DNA from 4 places in the Bacillus sp. XF8 genome. Region 2 is predicted to be linked to each of the others. Evidence: predicted binding sites of a transcription regulator. Region 2 holds the regulator's gene; each other region holds the start of a gene.

Region 1 (2,213 bases), on a different contig from region 2:
TCTAAATAACGGTGCGGGATACCATTTTTCTTTTTCTCTTTTAATTCTGCTGCTAAATCTAGAAAATATAATAATTCTTCTTTCGTAAAATCTTTTTCAGCAAGAAAACTTCTTCCTTTTAAGTTTGGTTTAGTCATCAACATGATTCATCCCTACTTTCTCCGTTATTTATACTAAATATCTTTTCGAACAATTGGCATACTCATGCAACGTGGACCCCCACGACCGCGAGATAATTCCGAACTCAATACTTCAATAACTTCTATACCATGTTCACGTAATAAAGCATTGGATACATAGTTGCGATCATATGTAACAACTACTCCTGGCGCAATTGCTAATGTATTTGATCCATCGTTCCATTGTTCACGAGCAGAAGCAATTACATCTCCTCCTCCGCAAGGAATAAGTACTAATTCACTTAAACCTAATACTTCTTTTAAAGCTTCAGTTAAAGATGTACGATGTGTAATTTTTAGAGTTTCTTCATCCTTTCCTTTTTCTAAAATATATATATTCATATTTCCTTTTGGTCCTTGGATAGCTGGATGAATTGTAAATTTATCGTAATCGACCATTGTAAATACTGTATCTAAATGCATAAATGCTCGACATTTTGGAATTTCTATTGCTAGTACTTTCTTAATTTTATTTTGACGACTAAATAAATTTTTAGCTAAACGCTCAATTGCTTTAGCTGAAGTACGAGCAGATACTCCAATTGCAATTGTTTCCTCATTTAAGATCAGCTCGTCGCCACCTTCAATTGGAAACTTATAATCACGATCTAACCAAACTGGCACATTATGATTTGCAAATCGTGGATGATGCTTAATGATATATTCCATAAACAATGATTCACGTCTCCGTGCCGGCTCTCTCATTTTATTAATTGTTAAACCGTCACCTATAGTAGCTGCTGGATCACGAGTAAAATATAAATTTGGCATTGGATCTAAATAAAATGGATAATGATCTTCCATTAATTCATATAGATGTGCTTTCTTACTTGTTTCAATTTCATTTTTCCGCACACCACCCATAATTTTTTGAATCAATTCTTCATTTGAAAAGGAAAGTAAATATTCTTTTAAAGTTTGATGTGCAACGTTTACGTCAGCCTGTCCTTCTTTTAAAATATGATCAACAAATTCTTCCCGAAGCTTTTTATCAACTAACGCCTCAGCTGCTAGTTTTTCTAAATAAAGAACTTCAACACCCCGATTGCGTAATGTTTGTGCAAAATAATCATGTTCTTTTTGAATAATTGGTAAGTATGGAATATCGTCAAATAATAATTGCTGTAAATAATCTGGCGTTAAGTTTTCCACTTCTTTACCAGGACGTTTTAATAAAACTGTTTGTAATTCCCCAATTTCTGAAGTAACATGTATCGGATGTTTCATTTGTTGTACCTCCTTTTAAATTTGTTTGATGCCTTACAAGTACATAATAACTGGTACGTGCTTTTCACTTTGTGAAAACGTTAACATTATTAAGTGGAATATTTCACAAGTTATTTTTTAAAATAATATATATTTGTATGTTTATAAGTTTTTTCACCCTACATTTTACAAAACAGCTGTATATTACGTATATATAATGAATAACGCTTTACTAATTCATATTAAAATTCTAAAAAAAATCCTGTTTCTAGTAACGATTAGAAACAGGATTTTCACTTACATAATTAATTTCAACCTTTCCTCTAGAACCTTCCTATCCGATTCTGATCGAGAAATTACAAGGCATGTATCATTTCCACATATACATCCCACTTTTTCTTTCCAGTCTAAAGAATCCAATAAAGCACCGATAACGTGGGCATTACCAGGTAATGTTTTAATAACCGTCAATTGATCTACATAATCAACCCTTATGACAACCTCTCTCAATTTTTTCTTTAACTTCATATCAGTTTGTAAACTATCTTCTGAGAAAACCTTATATATAGTTAAGCCTCTTGAAGAAGTTACCTTTATTAAATTTAACTCACGAATATCTCGCGAAATTGTCGCTTGTGTAACCAATACACCCTGTTCTTCTAATAATTCTACTAATTTCTCTTGTGTATCTATTTCATACTCTCTCACCAATTGTTTAATGAGTCGTTGTCTTTTTTCTTTTTTCATAAAAGACACCCTTTCGAATATTTATAGTTTTATTATATCTTGCTATAATTTCCATCCGAAAGAGACAAGGTTAAATATTGC
Region 2 (2,213 bases):
GAATATCAGCTTCATATTGATAACCACCTTGATCTTTGTAGTCTAACTGTAATTGATCATAATCAGCGAGTAATTTTTCGTACGTAGCAGCATTTGAAAAGTTCTCTTCCTTACCCATTTCCTGCTCTAACCTTCGAAGTTTCTTTTCCATTTGCTGCAGATGAGTAAAGACGGTAAGCATTTCATCCCAAATTGTTAAAGAAGTTTCTAAACCAGTATTTTGGGCTAAGTACCCAATTGAAACATCTTTTGGCTTTATAATTTCTCCACCGTCGTGAGATAGTTCACCGGCAATTATTTTTAATAATGTGGATTTTCCAGCACCATTTCGACCAACTAGTGCAATGCGATCCTTTGTTTGAACTTCCAATTTAATGTTTGCAAGAATTGTTTCAGCACCGTATAATTTTGAAAGCCCATTCACTTGTAATAAAATCAATGTTTTCACCTCAAATAATTTCTTAACTTTGCCATGTTTATATTTCTCAATCATACTAAAAATAGTGTATAGTTTAAAATAAAGAGAGAAGTCTTCTCTCTATTATACAAGGAAAGTCATAAGTGCTAAACTTCTGTATTTGTTTTAAGTCTATGAACAAAGATAGGAAGAGAGGAGAGGTTATATGGATCAGCAAAAGATTCCACAGGCCACTGCCAAACGATTGCCTCTATACTATCGATTTATCCAAAACTTATCTCTTTCTGGTAAGCAACGTGTTTCATCGGCAGAATTGAGTGAAGCGGTGAAGGTAGATTCCGCGACAATTCGAAGAGATTTTTCATATTTTGGAGCGTTAGGGAAAAAGGGATATGGGTATAATGTGAATTATTTACTATCATTTTTCCGAGAAACGCTCGATCAAGATGATATAACACGTGTAGCACTTATTGGAGTGGGTAATTTAGGGACCGCTTTCTTACATTACAATTTCACGAAAAATAATAATACAAAGATTGAAATGGCGTTTGATGTCAATGAAGAGAAAGTTGGAAAAGAAATCGGAGGAATTCCTGTATATCATTTAGATGAATTAGAAGAACGTTTAACAAATGATATACAAGTGGCAATATTAACAGTGCCTGCTACCGTTGCACAAGCTGTAGCGGATCGATTGGCCGAAACAAATGTACATGGAATTTTAAATTTTACACCGGCACGATTAAATGTTTCAGAAAATATAAGAATTCATCATATTGATTTAGCTGTAGAATTACAAACACTCGTTTATTTTTTGAAAAATTATCCACAATAAAACGCAGAGGAAATCCCTCTGCGTTTTATTATTGCTTTTTCTTTGTAAATTTGACTAAGATAAGTCGAAGTGCCAAATTAAAATCAATTGTTGCCATAGCAGCAAACAGCATTGTCCAAAAGTTCCAAATTGTATCTGTAACGTTCGTAATTGCGAAACGTGTAAAGACACATCCGAGAAGGAAATACAGTGCTGCCATGAACAATGGTGAGTTCCTCATATTTAAAATCCTCCGATAAATCCTTGCATTTTTTCTGCTTGTTTAATCATTTCTTGTATTTGTTCGTTACTTACTACTACTTGGGTTATTGCAACTAGTGAATTCATCGTAACGTGAGCCATAATAGGAACGATGATTCGTTTTGTTTTCACGTATAGAAAAGCGAAAACAAGTCCCATGGAAGTGTATACTAACAAATGTGTAAAATCAAAGTGAATTGCTGCAAAAACAAGTGAACTAATAATTGCCGCGATAAAGAAATTAAATCTTTTATAGAGTGTTCCAAATAAAATTTTTCTAAAGACAATCTCTTCTAAAATAGGGCCGATGATAGAGATAACAATAAGAAACCATGGAGTAGCTCTTGCTATTTCCATCAAATCTTGGGTATTTTGAGAACCGGGCTTAATCCCTAATAATCGCATTTCAATATTAGCTGCGATTACTTGAGCAAACATAGCTAAAAAGAAACCGATAAATATCCAGCCGATTGTAGCAGAAATACTAGCTCGCTTAGTATCTAAATGTCTTTCGCGGATATCGGTTCTAAGTAGCCAAAGTATAATACATAATGCAATAAAAAAGCTGATGATTGACCAGTGCCCAGCCATGATTTGTATTTTTTGCTCTCGTGAAACCGCCATATTATCGTATAGTCCTGTTTTGAAAAGGAGCCACACTCCAACAATTCCCGATAATTGCATCAGAATATATGTAACTATAATCCACCAATATTGTTT
Region 3 (2,213 bases), on a different contig from region 2:
CTAAGAATGTAGAAGTACGTCCAAGGCTCATCGCTGCCCCATTTTGTTCTTTAATTGCTGCAAGATAAGCGAAGTATAACCACTGGAATGCCTCTTGTGCATTTGTTGCTGGTTTAGAAATATCAAAACCATGAGAAGCTGCCATTTGTTTTAATTCTTGAAGTGCACGCATTTGCTCAGATAACTCTTCGCGTAAACGCATTGTCTCTTCGCTCATTACACCGCCAGTTAAATTCAAATCTTCTTTTTTCGCTTCTATTAAACGATCAACGCCATATAATGCTACGCGGCGATAGTCACCAATAATACGTCCACGGCCATATGCATCTGGAAGACCAGTAATAACACCTGATTTACGAGCCGCTCTCATTTCTGGTGTGTATGCATCAAATACACCTTGGTTATGAGTTTTACGCCAATCTCTGAAAATACGACTAAGTTCTTTATCCATTTCGTATCCATAAGCTTCACAAGCTTGTTCTGCCATACGAATACCACCATACGGTTGTAAAGAACGTTTAAATGGTTTATCTGTTTGGAAACCAACTACTTTTTCAGTATCTTTATTTAAATATCCAGGACCATGAGATGTAATAGAAGAAACGATACGTGTATCCATATCAAGGACGCCGCCATTGTCACGTTCTTGTTTTGTTAAATCCATTACTTGATCCCAAAGTTGTTTCGTTGCTTCTGTTGCTCCCGCTAAGAAAGATTCGTCTCCTTCGTAAACGTTTACATTATTTAAAATGAAATCGCGAACATCAATTTCTGCTTTCCATTTTTCACCTTTAAAGTTTGCCCATGCGTTTTTTACATTTTCTAATACTTGAGTCATCCTAATCTCCTCCATTTTTGATTAGTACAGGACTAAGATTTTTTATATAACAGCTTACACATTTAGAATACTACTTTTTTGAAAAAGCGAACGAGATAGTTGTGACACATTTGTGAAATATTGAGCAAACTACTATACACATAGTATTAACTTCAATTAAAACTCTTTTAAATTAACTCTTTCCTTAATTGTATTTTTTTGGTACCCTTATAAACGAATCCTATTCTGTAGTATAAAGAGTCATACCCATTTTAAACTGTAATACCCTTATCCCCTATTCTGTTATAGTTTTTTTAAAACAGAATAAAAAGAAGTGTACCTGTTTGGTACACTTCTTTTCATAATAAACTAAATATATCTCCTGATTAGATCGATACATAATTTAAAACAATAAAGATAGTCTCTTACACTTCAATATGCTGCAACATCGTATAAATATCATTATTAATCGTACCAAATGATTTAATGTTATTTTGAATATTAGATAATAAAATAACATACACATTACCACTTCTACTAAATCCATTTAAACAATTCCATCCCGGCATTACACCGTGATTAGAGTAACTTCCCGGATTTACATACCAACCAAATCCATAATCTTTTTTAAAGGCTGTAAACATTTGATCGTAGCTTTCTTTGGATATTAGCTTCCCAGAAAATAGCGCTTCATTAAATAAATATAAATCATTTGCACTCGTGTATATATCGCCATTTCCATATAATTGTGACATGCTCGGAATAGCAGGTACTGTCATATTATTATTTACAATCTTATAACCAGTAGAAGGATACTTTGTTTTCTCTAATTCTGTACCAAAACCTGAATTTTTCATGCCTACAACATCAAAAATATGTTGTTTAATATATTCTTCTAACGGTTGCCCACTAACTTTCTCAACGATGTAACCAAGTATTGAGTAATTCGAATCCGAATACTTCCATTTTTCACCTGGATTAAATAAACGTTTTTGTTGTCCAATTCGCTTCAACAATTCCTCATGAGAAATATCATCTGCACCTGCCTCATATTCAGGAATTCCAGATGTGTGTGTCAATAGATGAACTAACTTAACTTCACTACCTCTTGGAAAATCAGGAATATATTTCGCTATTGTATCCTCTGTTTGAATTTTATTTTGATCTTTTAGCTGCATAATTGCTGTTGCTACAAATGCCTTTGAAATCGAGCCAATATAAAATGTTGTTTCAGAATTATTTGGTATATTTTTTTCTCGATTTGCCAGCCCATATCCTTTATTTAAAAGTACTTTTCCGTTTTTCACGACAACTGCTGTCCCACTAAAACTTTTGCTCTTTAAATACTCGTCTAACTCAGCATTTTCATTAACTTCTTGTGGTTGTCCTTCGGCAG
Region 4 (2,213 bases), on a different contig from region 2:
AATTTGCCCCGTCATTCCATTCATTAATACATCCTGATATTGAATAGCCTGATCTACTTTTTTATTTTCTTTCATTTTTTGTTGAATAACAACGCGTCGATAGTGCTGAGCGGCTGTTGTTTTAATATCAAAAGAAACCTTTTTACTTAGTTGATATAGCCATTGGAATACCCTTTCATGCTGAGCTGGTGAAATCATATCTGTTTCCTTGCCGCGCCCCGTTGGAACTAAGAAAAATACACTCCACAGCACACAATCTAATTCTTCTACTAAAATTGCCATATCTTCAAGTACATTCACATTATAATTAGAAACAACAGTATTAATTTGAATAGGAATTTTTAATTCATGCAAGTAACGAATCGCCTTCATTGTTAATTCAAATGACCCATCTGTCCCTCTAAAATGATCGTGTATTTCAGCTGTTGGTCCATCTAAACTAAATGCCCATCTAGCAAGCCCTATTTCTTTTGCTTTTCGAATCGTTTCTTTTGTAACATTTGGGGTAGCACTTGGTGTCATGGATACCCGAACACCTTTTTTTACCGCATAATCCGCAATATCATATACATCCGGACGCATTAACGGATCTCCGCCAGTAAAAACAAGCATTGGATTATCCATTTCATATATATCATCAATTAGTTTTTTCCCCTCTTCAAATGTTAGCTCAAGAGGATGACGATGATACTGAGCTTCCGCACGACAATGAATACATTTTAATTGACATGCTCTTGTTAACTCCCATATTACAATAAATGGATTTTTATTAAAATCACGATTAATCAAGATTAAAACCTCCCATCGATTTATATTCTAATTGTAAAGTTATATAAGCATTCATGTTGTGAGATACATCACGCATGAAATTTCTAGTATAAAGCAAAACTTTTATCAGGGGGTGTTTTGTTCATGTCTCATTAATTGGGTTCACTTTATTTGTATAAGAGGTGCTTTTTTAGAAGATAAATGTATATTCAAAATTTATATGTATTCCCTTTACTTTTCTAATTAATTTAATAGATTTTTAATCATCATGTACTCCATCTAATAGCTCTGAAAATGTATGACAAATTATCTCTATAGCTGCTTCTCCTTGTTCCTCATGATCCCAAAATACAATTGTTGGTGATAGTTTATCCGCAAGATAGTCAAAACATATTAGATTTCCGAAAGGATCTCTAGCAAAAGGAATAATTCCCTCTATCTCAGGCTGTATTGGGTTATAAAAGGAAACGGCAAGCGGGTACACTCCGCTTGCCGATTTTTCATAGCTTCGTATGTATTTGAATTCCTTTTGCTTTCTTTTCTTCACCCTTCACGCGTACAATTAAATCATATGATCCGGATTTTGGCGCTTCAAAAGAAAGCAAACCTTCTTTTTGAGAAGTGACTTCTTCTTCATAAATGACCTTATCGTCTTTTGTGACTTGCAATAAAATCGTACCTTCTTCAACGGCTGCCTCATAAGGAATTTCCACATTTCCTTTTTCAGCTTTAATCGTTTGCACATCGTGATACCCTTGCAGGGAGCCAATTTTCAAAGTCGTTTCGCCATTGTTTTGAACCTTTGTGACTTTTGTTGCTGTATTGCATGCGCTTAACAATACAACAAGAGTGAGAATGAGAAATGAACGTAGCAATTTCATAGAGATTCCCCTTTCTTTTTTATCATGATAAAATTTTACCATTGCGGTAACTATTTTATCATTTTTTGATAAGCCAATATACTCATCAAAATAAAAAATTGTAATTTATGATAACCTGTATGACATCCGCATCCTTTCAGCCTAATAAACTCCCGTAAATTTACTTAATCTACATTTCTTTTTGTAAATTTTAATACAGATTCTCTTGAACGTTCGATTTCATTTTTATTTTCATTATAGAACTTTGACACATACTTTTATAAACAGTTGTAACATTGAAATAAAGTTTGATTAAATTAACTTAATAAACCTTGATAAAAGAGCAAATAGAAAAAGCATGTTTTGAAAAATAGATTGATCAAAACATGCTTTTTCTATAATCAATTAAATCATCCTTTTATAAAAAAGTTTGATAATTTTTGCGATACTTACTCAATTAATGTGACCGATTGGCCCTGCTTGTTATTTGACTATTACTTTTCCATCCATTCCTTTCTGGAAATGGTACCGACATATCAGTTCATATGTACCGGGTTTTTTAGGTTTTACGGTAATGGTTTTTTC

What was found. The regulator Rex, encoded in region 2, represses fermentation and respiration genes when NADH is low (regulators of the CRP and FNR family bind a similar motif). The targets are predictions, from matches to a motif close to TTGTGAAATATTTCACAA.
Region 1: arcA (arginine deiminase) is a predicted target of Rex. The motif match lies at 1,498-1,515, and genes of this name have one in related genera.
Region 3: pflB (formate C-acetyltransferase) is a predicted target of Rex. The motif match lies at 949-966, and genes of this name have one in related genera.
Region 4: J4P91_RS10705 (TIGR04053 family radical SAM/SPASM domain-containing protein) is a predicted target of Rex. The motif match lies at 846-863, and genes of this name have one in related genera.

The regions. Positions count from the first base shown of each region.
Region 1 covers NZ_JAGDQK010000025.1:49,359-51,571, forward strand. Annotated here, with positions in the region: gene argF (ornithine carbamoyltransferase) at 1-143, opposite strand, end outside; gene arcA (arginine deiminase) at 174-1,406, opposite strand; gene argR (arginine repressor) at 1,683-2,132, opposite strand.
Region 2 covers NZ_JAGDQK010000054.1:4,919-7,131, forward strand. Annotated here, with positions in the region: gene J4P91_RS25935 (ABC-F family ATP-binding cassette domain-containing protein) at 1-439, opposite strand, end outside; gene J4P91_RS25940 (redox-sensing transcriptional repressor Rex) at 624-1,253, shown strand; gene J4P91_RS25945 (YdiK family protein) at 1,282-1,473, opposite strand; gene J4P91_RS25950 (CPBP family intramembrane glutamic endopeptidase) at 1,476-2,213, opposite strand, start outside.
Region 3 covers NZ_JAGDQK010000024.1:33,573-35,785, forward strand. Annotated here, with positions in the region: gene pflB (formate C-acetyltransferase) at 1-838, opposite strand, end outside; gene J4P91_RS16070 (serine hydrolase domain-containing protein) at 1,243-2,213, opposite strand, start outside.
Region 4 covers NZ_JAGDQK010000016.1:107,189-109,401, forward strand. Annotated here, with positions in the region: gene J4P91_RS10705 (TIGR04053 family radical SAM/SPASM domain-containing protein) at 1-789, opposite strand, end outside; gene J4P91_RS29575 (SMI1/KNR4 family protein) at 1,028-1,315, opposite strand; gene J4P91_RS10715 (BA_1872 family lipoprotein) at 1,269-1,649, opposite strand; gene J4P91_RS10720 (cupredoxin domain-containing protein) at 2,112-2,213, opposite strand, start outside.